2 regions of the Shewanella sp. SM21 genome follow, and region 1 is predicted to be linked to the other one. Evidence: predicted binding sites of a transcription regulator. Region 1 holds the regulator's gene; the other holds the start of a gene.

The links. The regulator MetJ, encoded in region 1, represses methionine synthesis genes. The targets are predictions, from matches to a motif close to TAGACGTCTAGACGTCTA.
Region 2: a site for MetJ is predicted at 3,868-3,885, ahead of serA (phosphoglycerate dehydrogenase). Genes of this name have one in related genera too.

Annotation. Positions count from the first base shown of each region.
Region 1 covers NZ_JAKKRL010000016.1:89,542-96,512, reverse strand. The annotation lists gene L5L94_RS18765 (4Fe-4S dicluster domain-containing protein) at 1-1, shown strand, start outside; gene nrfD (NrfD/PsrC family molybdoenzyme membrane anchor subunit) at 4-951, shown strand; gene L5L94_RS18755 (sulfite exporter TauE/SafE family protein) at 1,058-1,801, opposite strand; gene metJ (met regulon transcriptional regulator MetJ) at 1,936-2,250, opposite strand; gene metB (cystathionine gamma-synthase) at 2,463-3,626, shown strand; gene L5L94_RS18740 (bifunctional aspartate kinase/homoserine dehydrogenase II) at 3,638-6,031, shown strand; gene metF (methylenetetrahydrofolate reductase) at 6,249-6,971, shown strand, end outside.
Region 2 covers NZ_JAKKRL010000010.1:198,100-205,070, forward strand. The annotation lists gene L5L94_RS15305 (curlin) at 37-456, shown strand; gene L5L94_RS15310 (curlin) at 471-1,976, shown strand; gene L5L94_RS15315 (helix-turn-helix transcriptional regulator) at 2,151-2,816, opposite strand; gene L5L94_RS15320 (DUF2238 domain-containing protein) at 3,211-3,819, opposite strand; gene serA (phosphoglycerate dehydrogenase) at 3,974-5,203, shown strand; gene ygfZ (tRNA-modifying protein YgfZ) at 5,358-6,320, shown strand; gene L5L94_RS15335 (two-component system response regulator) at 6,409-6,971, opposite strand, start outside.

The sequences.
Region 1 (6,971 bases):
ATTATGAACAATACTTGGGGCGACATGGCGCAATATGATCCTGTCACTTGGCACTGGGTCATCGCCGTTTACCTGTTTATGGCGGGGTTATCCGCGGGCAGTTTACTGATTGGCATTGGTTTGCGCTGGGCGAATAAGGAACTCAGCGCGGGAGCTGAAAGCAGCATTCTTAAGGCGGCAGCCATTATTGGGCCTGTAGCAATTAGCTTAGGTCTAGCTTGCTTAGTGTTTGACTTAACCAAACCATTCCACTTCTGGTTGATCTTAATTCACTATAACTTCCAGTCTGTGATGGCAATCGGGGTACTGGCGCTGCTGGCGTATTCTCCCTTAGCTTTTGCGTACGCCATTATTGTGCTGCGGGATGACTTACCAAAATGGGGGTTGGGTTTCCTAACACCTATCGCTAAGTTACTTATGCCATTTCGAAAGCTGATTGAAGTATTGTTGTTTGTCCTCGCCATTGGCGTAGGGGCTTACACTGGCTTCTTAATTTCGGCGATGAATGCTTATCCTATGCTCAACACTGCGGTACTGCCTGCGCTGTTTTTAGTGTCAGGTCTATCGGCGGGCGCTGCGGCAAATGCGGTACTGGCTTTGCTGATGTTTAAGACTGACAGCCACGACAAAACTTTAGTGAAGATGCACGGTTTAGAATTGCCTGTGATGGCGATTGAAATTCTGTTCCTGTTCATGTTGTTCTGCGCCTTGTACTTCAAGGGCGGCGCGGCGGCTGCGGCCTTAGCATCGTTAACGTCTGGGCTATGGGCAAGCGTGTTCTGGATAGGTGTTGTCGGAATTGGCTTTGGTATTCCATTGCTGTTTATGCTGTTACCCGCCGCGACTCGCCACACTAAGGGGGCGATGATCATGGTGGCTTGTGCGAGCTTAACGGGCGTACTCGCCTTAAGACACTTTATTGTGTACGCAGGGCAAAGCTATTTAAGCTGAGTGTAAGCTGGCTTTACATATTGATAGATAAAGAAAAAGCACTGGCAATGTCAGTGCTTTTTTATTGTTTGAATCGTGAGAAGGTTTGCCAGTATAAGCAGGACGCTTATTGGGGTAATAACTCGATAACCGACTTCACCGTTAGCACTAAAGCGCTGATACTGCACAGGACTAATGTCGCCATCTTTGTCTTCTCTTTATCGACACGGCCCACTAATCGTCCTGCGACTAAGTAACCTAAAATCACAGAGGGGAGCAGCATCAACGACAGCCACAGATGTTTTAATTCTAATAAGCCAGTGATCGCTAAAATGATCAATGCAATCATGGAGCTAAAAATGAAGAAGGCCGACAGGGCTGCGCGAAACTGCGAGGCATCTTTGCCTGCCAACAAAATCGCCATCGGCGGGCCACCAATCGCGGCGATATTGCCGAAGATCCCTGAAACCACGCCTGCACCGAAGAGGGTTTTCTTATTCACTGGCAGGCTGAATTTATACAGGCTGAGGATCACTGCGACAGTCACAATGGCGGCGATGGATAAACCGAGTATAGGTTGAGGCGCAAACAGCAATAAACTCGCGCCGATAAAACCGCCGGGCACGCGACCTATGAGCGCATATTGCAAGCCATTGAATTCTAAGTGACCGCGTTCACGCACTAAGGTCAGCAGGGCGATGGAGAAACCCATAGCAATAACAGGCGCAGGTACAAGTTGTGGATCGACGATATACAGCAAAGGACTGGCGACAACCGCAAGCCCAAACCCAATCAGACTTTGGGTTAATGCGCCCAGAAACACGACCAGCGAGGCTAAGGCGAGTGTCTGTGGATCTATCATAGAAAACATAGGATTTCCTATATCCCAAACCAACTCAAGATGGTGAAATTTAAAGTTTGAAGTCGCTTGGGTATAAACAAAAAGGGATCGTTAACGATCCCTATTGATGAGCACTGTGATATGACTTGGAAAGCGACGAGTCGCTATTCCATGTCTTCCCACTCGATTCCCATTTGATCCATCAACAACTTGGCTTCGGCGGGAATGCTGTCTGGGTTATCTTTTGACAGATCGTCATCGTTGGGCAATGGCTGGCCAGTGTAGGCGTGCAAAAATGCCTCACACAACAGCTCGCTGTTGGTGGCGTGACGCAAATTATTGACCTGACGACGAGTACGTTCGTCCGTGAGGACCTTAAGCACTTTGAGCGGAATAGACACAGTAATTTTTTTTACTTGTTCATTCTTCTTGCCATGTTCAGCATAGGGGCTGATGTATTCCCCATTCCATTCAGTCATTGACTCACCTGTTATAACGCTAAATTCGGGGCAGATTTTAAACCCTTACAAAGAACAGTCAAATTATTGCTACTATTTCTTTGTGATTGCAAACAGATTTCTTTATGTTCAGACGTCTAAACGTCTTCACGCCTATTGACGATGGCGTTGGGCTTAGGTACATTTAGACGTCCAGACATCTCTATCAGTCTATCGAATTTAGGAGTCCACCCATGGCAGAGCGTCAATTAGCCACACTGGCAGTGCGTCAGGGTATCGAAAGCGATACTCAATATGGCGCAGTTGTGCCACCGATTTATTTGTCGACTAATTACGCCTTCGATGGTCATAAAAATCCCCGCGAATTCGATTACAGTCGTTCAGGCAACCCAACTCGCTGCATTTTAGGTGAAGCATTAGCCCAATTAGAAAAGGGCGCCACTGGCATAGTGACGTGCACTGGCATGGCGGCCATCACCTTAGTGACCACTTTGCTCGGCCCTGATGACCTATTAGTTGTGCCCCATGATTGCTATGGTGGTTCCTACCGTTTATTTACCAACTTGGCGAAGAAAGGCCAGTTTAAGCTCATTGTGGTCGACCAAACCGACAGCCAAGCGTTAGCCGCCGCTATTGCGCAGAATCCCAAGATGGTGTGGCTCGAAACCCCATCGAACCCGTTATTGCGTGTGGTAGATATCGAAGCCATTGCTAAGGCGAGCCATGGGGTCGGCGCGCTGGTGGTGGTCGATAACACTTTTTTATCGCCAATATTGCAACAACCCCTATTGTTAGGCGCGGATATCGTTATCCACTCCACCACTAAATATATCAATGGTCACAGCGATGTGGTCGGCGGCGCTGTGGTCGCCAAAGACGCGCAAATCGGCGAAAGCTTACATTGGTGGTCGAACACTCTAGGCTTAACGGGCTCAGCCTTCGACAGTTATCTGACCCTGCGTGGCCTGCGTACCTTAGCGGTGCGTATTCGCGAGCATCAAGCCAATGCCCAGCGTATTATTGAGGTATTAACCCAAAGCCCTGTGGTGAGCAAAGTCTATTACCCCGGTCTTGCGGATCACCCTGGTCACGCCATTGCGGCCAAGCAACAACAGGGCTTTGGCGCTATGCTGAGCTTTGAGCTCAAAGGCGGCGAGGCCGAAGTGGTGGCCTTTTTAGGTGCACTCAGCTTATTTAGCGTGGCGGAAAGTTTAGGTGGCGTTGAAAGTTTAGTGGCAGTGCCCGCCACTATGACCCACAGAGCCATGGAGCCGCAGGCGCGTTTCGAGGCTGGTATTAAGGACACCCTATTGCGTCTATCGGTGGGTATTGAAGATGCCGCCGATTTAGTTGCAGATATTCAAGCAGGATTAGCCGCCGTTGCGGCTTGTCAGTAGAGGAATAATAGATGGCACGTTGTCACTTACATAAATTTGGTGGCTCCAGTTTAGCGGATGCCGATTGTTATCGTCGAGTCGCCCATATCCTGTTAACCCACGGTCATAGTGATGATCTCGTGGTGGTCTCTGCGGCGGGTAAGAGCACGAATTTCCTGTATAAATTATTAGCGCTGCGTGATGCGGGTCAGCTATGGCAAGAAGAATTACAAGTGCTGATCAGTTACCAACAGGGGTTGATTGAGCAGTTGTTGTCGAATGAACAAGCCCGCGATCTGCGTGAGCGTTTGGCCACTGATAAAGCGCAACTGATCAGCTTGTTGTCCTTAGATGAGCGCAACGAATACCAAATTAACCATGTGGTGAGCTTTGGCGAACGTTGGTCGGCACGTTTAATGGCGGCGCTGCTGCGCGAATCTGGCGTGGCGGCAAGCCATGTGGATGCCTGTTCAATTTTAGTGGCCGATGAAGCCGCTGTGCCACAAATTCGGGTACAAGAATCCCGCGCTAAAGTACAAGCCCTATTAGCCGCGCATCCCAATGAACGCTTAGTGATCACAGGTTTTATCTGCGCTAACGAGCGTGGCGATACCTTGTTACTTGGCCGTAATGGTTCAGATTTTAGCGCTAGCCTGATTGCTAGTCTCGCCGATATCGAGCGCGTGACCATTTGGACCGATGTGGAAGGGGTGTTCAACGCCGATCCTAATAAAATCAACGATGCCAAGTTACTGAAAAGCATGTCACTTGCCGAAGCCGATCGCCTAGCGCGTTTAGGCTCGCCAGTATTACATTCGCGCACTCTGCAGCCTTTGTTTAATACCGAAGTGAGTTTAGCGGTACGCTCAAGTTATGCATCCCACACCGACTTTACCTTAATCGCACCCCACAGTTCGTCGGCGAGCGCGCCTGTGGTGACTAACCTCAATGCAGTTGTCCTGTTCGGCTTTAAACTCACAGGGGAGTTAACTCGTTTATTAGATTTATTGATTGCCGCGGGTTTAACGCCATTGGCCCATTGGACCTCTGCCCATCAAAGGGTTGAACTTGCCTATACCGCTGAGAATCAAAAACAAGTTCAAAGATTACTCGATGCTGAGGCAGAAGCATTAGGGATCAGCGAGCAGCAGATCAACACAGATTTTGGTTTAGTCGCATTAGTAAGTGCCGACGCCGAACATTATCGCCGCAGCTTCGCGCGTTTACTGAGCCGTGATGCTAAACCTTTGTTCAGTGGCGATTTAAGTTTAGTGACGTTAGTGCCCCAGTCACAGGTGAATCTGTTAACCCAAAAAGTTCACCGTCGCTGCGCTGGCCCGCGTAAACGCATTGGCGTCCTGCTGCTCGGTGTGGGTAATATCGGTGAGGCTTGGATCGATCTGTTTAAGTCGGTTTCACCCTCACTAGACCATGAACTCGAAGCCAGTGTTGAGTTAGTCGGTTTAGTCAGTTCGAGTAAAGCCTTGATTAAATCCACTGGGATTAATCTTGCCGCGTGGCAAACAGAGTTTAATACTGAAGCAACGCCTTGGCAGTATGAACATTTATTCGAGCAATTAGAGCAAGTTAATTGCGATGAGCTGGTGGCCTTAGATATCAGTGCCAGCGCCAGTTTGACGCTGCAATATCCAGAACTGTTCGAGCGTGGCATCCATGTGGTGAGCGCGAATAAACTTGCGGGCTCGGGTCCACTGCCTTTCTATCGAGAGTTAAAGCAGCAACTGGGTAATCGTCGTTTGTTTTGGCGCTATAACGCCAGCTGTGGCGCTGGTTTACCTATCCAACATGCGCTAAATGATCTGCGTAACAGCGGTGATAGCGTTGAAGCGGTGGGCGGGATTTTCTCCGGCACCTTGTGTTGGTTGTTTGAGAAATACGATACTAGTAAGCCATTTTCAGAATTAGTGATTGAAGCCAGAGGCTTAGGTATTACTGAACCCGATCCTCGCGACGATCTCTCCGGCCGCGATATGCAGCGTAAACTGCTTATCTTAGCCCGTGAGATTGGCCTTGAAATCGAGCTTGAAGATATTGAACTGCGTTCACTCGTGCCAGCCGCTTTGGCGGATATTCCCTTAGATCAATTTCTCACCCGCATTGCCGAGTTAGATGCCGATCTGCTGCAACAGTATGGTGCGGCGGCGGAGCAAAATAAGGTGCTCAGATATGTGGCATCCTTAGACAACAGCGGCCCAGAGCTCAAGGCCGAGGTGGGTTTGCAGTGGATTGATACCCATCACCCTTACGCCAACTTAACCCCTGGTGATAATGTGTTTGTGATCCGCAGTGTCTTCTACCAAGGTAATCCGCTGATCATCCGTGGACCGGGCGCTGGACGCGAAGTGACCGCGGCGGCAGTGCAGTCGGATCTGACTCAGATCTGTCGCGATCTGCTGCAGGAATAACGCAATATCAAGCCTCTTAAAGGACTCATTCGAGTCCTTTTTTATTGGCTAGAATAAATCTATCGAATTAACCGAGATTAAATGCGGTTTAGGGACATTTTTGGGCTTGACTTACATCTCAGTTTCTCTAGTATATGGACATATAGACGTCCAAACGTCCATTTGAACTAATTCATACTAGCAAAGAGTAGCGCCAAGGGCGGTTGAGGAAATACACATGGCTTTTCATCACGCACAACATTCACAATCGCTGAACCAGAGCTTGTCTGAGCTTAATGGCGATATTAATGTTTCTTTTGAGTTTTTCCCGCCATCGACCCCCGAAATGGAACAGATACTGTGGAACTCTATCCGTCGTTTAGAGCCGCTGAATCCTAAGTTTGTGTCTGTGACTTACGGTGCTAACTCTGGTGTTCGCGACCGCACCCATGGCGTGATTGAACGTATCCAACAGGAAACCGACCTCGTTGCCGCGCCGCACTTAACCTTAGTGGATGCCAGCGATGAAGAGTTATTAGAACTGGCTAAGCATTACTGGAAGTCGGGCATTCGTGACATAGTGGCACTGCGGGGTGATTTACCTGCGGGCAGCCCAAAGCCAACCCGTTTTGCGGTCGATTTAGTGCGTTTACTGCGCTCTGTGGCTGACTTTGATATTTCAGTTGCGGCCTATCCAGAAGTGCATCCCGATGCGAGTAATGCACAGGCGGATTTGATCAACCTCAAGCGCAAGATTGATGCGGGCGCCAGCCGTGCTATTACCCAATTTTTCTTCGATGTGGAATCTTACCTGCGTTTTCGTGATCGCTGCGTTGCCGCCGGTATCGACGTTGAAATTGTGCCGGGCATTTTACCTGTGACTAACTTTACCCAGCTAAAACGTTTCGCGGGCATGACCAATGTGTCGTTACCGAATTGGTTACATAAGCAATTCGACGGC
Region 2 (6,971 bases), on a different contig from region 1:
TAAGCAGCCCAAGATATTTGATGCAAGGAGTCACCCGTGCCAAATACCTCTAGACGCTTTTTGGTGCCGCTGATCTTGCTCTGTAGTTGTATGACTTCAGCACAAGAGCTGAATGTCAACGAGTTACCTGTAACCCTTCAGGCATTACTGGAACGTTCCGGTCGCGATAACCTTATCGAGCTGGTTCAACAAGGCACTGCCAACCAAGGATTACTGTTCCAGTCAGGCAGCGATAACAAGGCCGATGTAACACAAGTGGGCAATGATAACGATGCGCTAATCACACAGATTGGTTCAAACAATGAAGTCCAACTACTGCAAGTCGGCAGTCAAAATACGGCTTCAGTGACACAAATTGGCAATGACAATCTCGTGCAACTGAACCAACTAGGAAGCGGCAACTTTTCGATTCAACAGATTGCGGACGGTGCTGCAATCTCAATAACTCAATATTAAACAGGGAGCGTCACATGAAATCACAAGCTAAAAAATCACTTATTGCTTTGGCCATTGCAACAGGTTTAAGTGGTCAAGCTTTTGCTGCCAGTACAGTGAGCGAAATTAGCGTAGTACAGTCAGGCCAAGCCCAAGACACTTTAGTCTCACAAACGGGTGGCCTTAACGCTGCTGCGGTTGTGCAAACAGGTACAGATCAAACCGCAACCGTCATCCAAGACGGTGTGTGGCATGAAGCGGCTATTAATTCAACGGGTGATGATAACAAGGTCCAAATAACGCAACAAGTTGACTGGCATGTGGCAAGTGCAAATGTTGTAGGTGACAACAACAATGTAAATGTGTCGCAAGATGGTTTCTTTAACCAAAGCAGTAGCGATGTTACTGGCAACGATAACACGGTATTCGTTAATCAATTAGGCGAAGTCAACGAAAGCCAAGTTGAAATCACTGGCGCTGAAAACAGCGTGTTTGTTGAGCAAGAAGGCGATGCTAACTTTGCAGTTTTTCGCGTTGAAGGCAGCAACAACGACGGTAAAATCACACAAATCGGTGACAACAACCAAGCGGGTTTAATCGCTCTCGACTTAACCGCTAACGTGGGTAACAACAACGACGTTTCTGTTAATCAAGCGGGTAACAACAACTTTGGCGCGGCTAAGGGTATTGCAGGCGACAACAACAAAGTAGACATGGTCCAAAAGGGTGATAACCATGTAGGCTTCGTTTACGCACTGGCCGGCAGCAAAAACGATATTTCAATGGATCAAAAAGGTACCGGCAACACGGCTTATCTTGCGATGACTACAGGTGATGACAATAGTGTCGATATTACCCAAAATGGCAGCGGCAACACTATCGGTGATACGTTAGTGGCCGATATCCAAGGTGATGATAACGATATTACTATCACTCAAAAAGGCGATGTCAACGGTGCAGAGTTCCAAGTATGGGGCGATAGCAACGACGTTGACTTGAAACAAAAAGGCGATGCGAACTTCGCAACCTTTGGTGCATACGGCACAGATAACGACTTCGATTTATCTTCTAAAGGCGATAACAACGAAATCATTGCCTTCGCTGATGGTGAAGATAACAGTATTGAAGTTAGTCAAGAAGGTGATGAGAACTTTGCTTATGTAGATGCCGTGGGTAGCGATAACGAAGTTGATGTTGAGCAAGATGGCGCTGAGAACGAAACATTGATTTCTGTTGCTGGCAACAACAATGCCGATGTCAGCGCACTTCAAAGTGGCGATCTTAACGTTATTGACCTGATTATTGAAGGTGATGAAAACACCGCGCAAATTACTCAATCAGGTAACGGTAACTGGGTAGGCGGCGATAACGACACTTCATTTGCATCAAATTCATTTGGCGTTAGCGGTGACAATAACAGCCTGTCAATCACTCAAACGGGTAATGACAACTTAGTGTTAGGTTCTCAAGCAGGCACTAACAACAGCATCAACGTGAACCAATCAGGCAATATGAACGTTGCCACTGTAGTGCAATACTAGTCAATACTGTTAAACCACCACAGCTAAACTCTTTGGTGGTGGTTTATAAAAAGGGTGTTAAACAAAAAGCGGGAATGTTTAAATAAACATTCCCGCTTTTCTATGTTGATATGCTAGTAATCATTAACATTAACCACTCACAGCGAAAAGCTAACGACCAATATCTTTAACTGACTAACTGCACAGCTCAAAGTGAGTTTGATAGGTTTGCGCCCAACGTAAAAGCTCAACCCGATTACGAGACTGGGTCTTGCGGAAAATAGAAGAAATATGCGCCTTCACTGTATGTTCGCTGATACATAACCTATGAGCGATTTCTTTATTTCTCGCACCACTCGATACGAATTGAATGATAGTGCGTTCACGGGATGTCAGCATCTGCAGCATAGCCACAGTATCAGAGGGCATTTCATTATTACCTTCTAACTTTTGTACGACACGGCGGAACATTTTGCTTAGCAAAGTTCTATCGTACCAAAGTTCCTCTGCCACCATTTTACGTAAACCCGTTAACATCAGATCCATACGTTGATCGGCAAATAAAATACCTCGAATGCCGAGTAACATTGCAGATTCTTGGTCTAAGGAGTCTCGCTCAACTTGATACAGCGCCACAGGAAAATGTGACACTAATCGCGAAGCTAACAGAGGTATCCCTTTGTTATCTAATGCTGAACCTTTTTGGGTGATCAGATAAAAACTACGGCGACTCTTGTCTAAATCCAGTTCAGCCGCATGCTTTACTATACGCGTTTTCAAACCTATGGATTCAGCGAGTAACGCTAAATGACATGGCGCGGCCATTTGGTGTAAAAAAACCAATTCATTAATTGTGCTCAATGACTCTCCTCCCTGAAAAGTATTCTCTATTGCAAAATGGTATGTTTGACTCGTCTTTTTAGTTAGATTTTTCAACATTCCATTAACCTAGTTAATTCTGACTAGTTAACGATTGAAAAACATCACCCAAATGTACTATTCCCTGTTTAATGCTAGTAGGTTCGACTAACTCACCACAATAAAATGGAATAACAGTCAAAAATACCGTTTTACTTGGCCAACGCCCAGCACCTAATACTTTCCAACTATGACGTTACCAATCCAAAGTTGCAACACAAAGAAAACACAATAACAACACTAAAGTATGACAACTCAATGTCATCACACTCACACCATACATTTCAGGGAAGAAAGTCTTACAACTCGAACAGAGAGCATCACCCACTTTTAGCCGCTAAATCCTCTGCTTGAGTCTCGCGATTTGTTTATCTTGAAAACGAGACAGTAAAGCTAACGCGACAATTGCGCCAATGAGGGCAAGAAACATGTCGGATTGGGTATCCCATACATAGCCTTGAGTCCCTAAAAAGGCTTCAGCCCCTTCGCCGGTTGCCACGGCAACCCACCATTCGATCAGTTCATAAAACGCCGAAAATGCGAGCACAAAACAAGTAGCAAGAAACGCGCACCAAGCCCCAGGTTTGACAGCTTGATTACGCAACATAATTTCACGGGCGAGCATGGCTGGGATAAAACCTTGCGCAAAATGACCCACTTTATCGTAATTATTACGTTCTGAACCCATCCAATCGGCAATCATGTCGAATAACGGCACTTCAGCGTAAGTATAATGAGCGCCTACAAACAACACACAGCAGTGTATTAAGACGAGAAAATACACTAAAGGTGTCAGTGGAAAACGTTTGCGAGTAAAGAATAAAATCGGTACAGCAATCAATGCAGGTAAGGCTTCGAGCCACCATGTGAAAGGATCTGCGGGTTTTATCGCCGACCACACCAAAACTGAGAGGTAAATACCGCACCATGCGATTTTGTTATTCAATGTTTCTTCCTCTTATGCGATATTGTTCTAAATTTAGAATATTAACTTTAGCCATCTAGCCCTCCACACTGAGCAAAAAAAGTGCTACTTTGGTGGGTGAAGGTTGTGAGCATATCATAAGAAACATTTCTATTAATTAGAGGGTACCCATATCATGGCGAAACATTCGCTGGACAAGGATAAGATCAAGATCCTGCTGTTGGAAGGCGTCCACCAATCTGCGGTCGATGTATTTGAACGTGCGGGATACACCAATATCGAATACCACAAAGCTTCCTTAAGCGATGAAGCCTTACTTGAGTCCATTAAAGATGCGCATTTTGTGGGACTTCGTTCGCGTACCCAATTAACTGCAGAGGTGCTGAAACGTGCAGAGAAGTTAATCGCGATAGGATGTTTCTGTATTGGAACCAACCAAGTTGACCTTGCCACCGCCGAATCCCTTGGTATCCCAGTATTTAACGCGCCATTCTCAAACACTCGCAGTGTTGCCGAACTCGTGATTGGCGAAATCATTATGTTGATGCGGGGTATCCCTGAACGCAACGCTATCGCTCACCGTGGTGGCTGGATGAAAACCGCAGCGGGCAGCTATGAAGTGCGTGGTAAAACCTTAGGTGTGATTGGTTACGGCCATATTGGTACTCAGCTTGGTATTCTGGCGGAAACCTTAGGTATGCGCGTCGTGTTCTTCGATATCGAAGACAAACTGCCACTAGGTAACGCACAACAAGTCCATTCGTTAGAACTCCTATTAGCACAAGCTGATGTAGTAAGCTTACATGTCCCTGAAACTCCACAAACAAAAGACATGATAGGCGCTGCCGAGTTTGCGGCGATGAAAAAGGGCAGCATCTTTATCAACGCATCACGCGGTACTGTAGTCGATATTGAAGCTTTAACCGTTGCGTTAAAAGAACGTCACCTCGCAGGTGCCGCAATCGATGTATTCCCCGTTGAACCACAATCGAATGACGATGAATTTATCAGTCCTCTACGCGGTTTAGACAATGTTCTACTCACGCCGCATGTCGGCGGTAGCACGGCCGAAGCCCAAGAAAACATTGGTATCGAAGTCGCGGGTAAGCTCGCTAAATACTCAGACAACGGCTCAACCGTTTCTGCGGTTAACTTCCCTGAAGTGTCATTACCAACGCATAAAGGCACCTCGCGCTTGCTGCATATTCACCAAAACCGTCCGGGCGTGTTGATCAAGATCAACCAAGCCTTCTCGGAAAAAGGCATCAACATCGCCGCCCAATATTTGCAGACCACCGCAGAAATTGGTTATGTCGTGATGGAAGTAGACACAACTCAAGCGGAAGAAGCCTTAGTTGAACTCAAAGCCATTGAAGGTACATTACGTACCCGCGTGCTGTTTTAAACTTTAAACTCCACTCGCTTTAAGCCTATCGACTAAAGCACACATAATAAGGCGCACAGATCATTCACAGATATGTGCGCCTTATGCTTTTGAGCCAACTGGAATTCCGTTACAATCTAGCCTCTCACATCGTCTTCATTTTCAGGATCTCGCTATGACTATTTCAGTTTCTACGCCCCATTGGGATCTGGACGCTACCTTGCCTCCACTTATGCTTACCAACTTATCTCATTTGGGCCTCATCAAAGTCGTTGGAGAACAAGGCCGCAGTTTTATCCATGGCCAAGTGACCACAGACATCAGCTCATTGGCCACGGATCAATGGCGCTGGGGCGCCCATTGCGATCCTAAAGGTAAAATGCTGGCCAGTTTCAGAACCTTTGCCATTCAAGATGCACTCTTTATGTTGATGCCAAAGGATGCCATCGAAGTCGATTTACCCCAGTTACAAAAATATGCCGTGTTTAGTAAAGCCACCTTAAGCAATGCATCCGCTGAGTGGACTCTGCTCGGCGTTGCTGGTGAACAGGCAAGCCAATTCGTGAACAAACATTTTGGTGACATTCAGCAAGAGCTCACACTCATTGAAAACGGTGCGATTTTAAAAGACGCTGAACGTTTTATTTTAGTATTAACACCAGATGCCGCAGCGGCTTTAGTTGCGCAATCGGAACTGAGTGTATTTGACGCCAGTGCATGGCAAGCGTTAGAGATTGCAGCGGGTTACCCCAATCTTGCCGCCAGCCATGCCAGTCAGTACGTACCGCAGATGTGTAATCTACAAGCGGTTAACGGTATCAGCTTCAACAAGGGCTGCTACATGGGACAAGAAACCATAGCGCGAATGAAATATCGCGGTGGTAATAAACGCGCCCTGTATATTTTGCGCGGTCACACCAATCTTCAAATCACCCTAGCATCAGGCCTCGAAATCGCGATGGAAGACAGTTTTCGCCGTGGCGGTCAAATCATTGAGTTTGTACAGCGTGGCAATCAAGTCTTGTTAACCGCCGTACTTCCTAATGACACGGCTAATGATACTCAGCTGCGTTTTGCCGACGATGAACAATCACATTTAACGATCCAAGCCCTGCCCTACTCATTAGATGAAGCGTAATACTTTGATTTAATATGATTAGTATAAAATATTGAAGCAGAATAAAGGCGCCAATGGCGCCTTTATCTTAGTCAATGCACTTCGAGCATCAATTTTCTAAATAAGTATCTCGAATAGCAATTGCTTCTGGCAGGATTTGCTTGAACTCCTCCACCAGCTTAGGATCAAAATGTTTTCCCGCTTGATTTTCAAATAGCTCCATAGTCGCTTCAATCGTCCAAGCCTGCTTATAAGGCCGTTGCGAAGTCAGCGCATCGAACACATCCGCAATCGCGGTGATGCGCCCTTCAAGGGGGATTTCTTCGCCAACCAAGCCATTGGGGTAACCTGAACCATCCCACTTCTCATGGTGAGTTAAGGCGATACGACGGGCCATTTGCAATAACGGATCGCTATGTTCACCAATAATTTCTGCACCTATGGCGGCGTGCTGCTGCATAATTTCCCATTCCTGCGCATCAAGTTTCCCTGGCTTTTTCAGCACTGCATCGGGCGTACCGATTTTACCAATATCGTGCATAGGCGCCGCATTAAAAATCAAGTCACAAAAGGTCGTCGGTAAGCCGAGCTTTATCGCTAATATGCGGGCGTAATGGCTCATACGCACAACATGTAGACCCGTCTCGTTGTCCTTGTATTCAGCGGCACGGC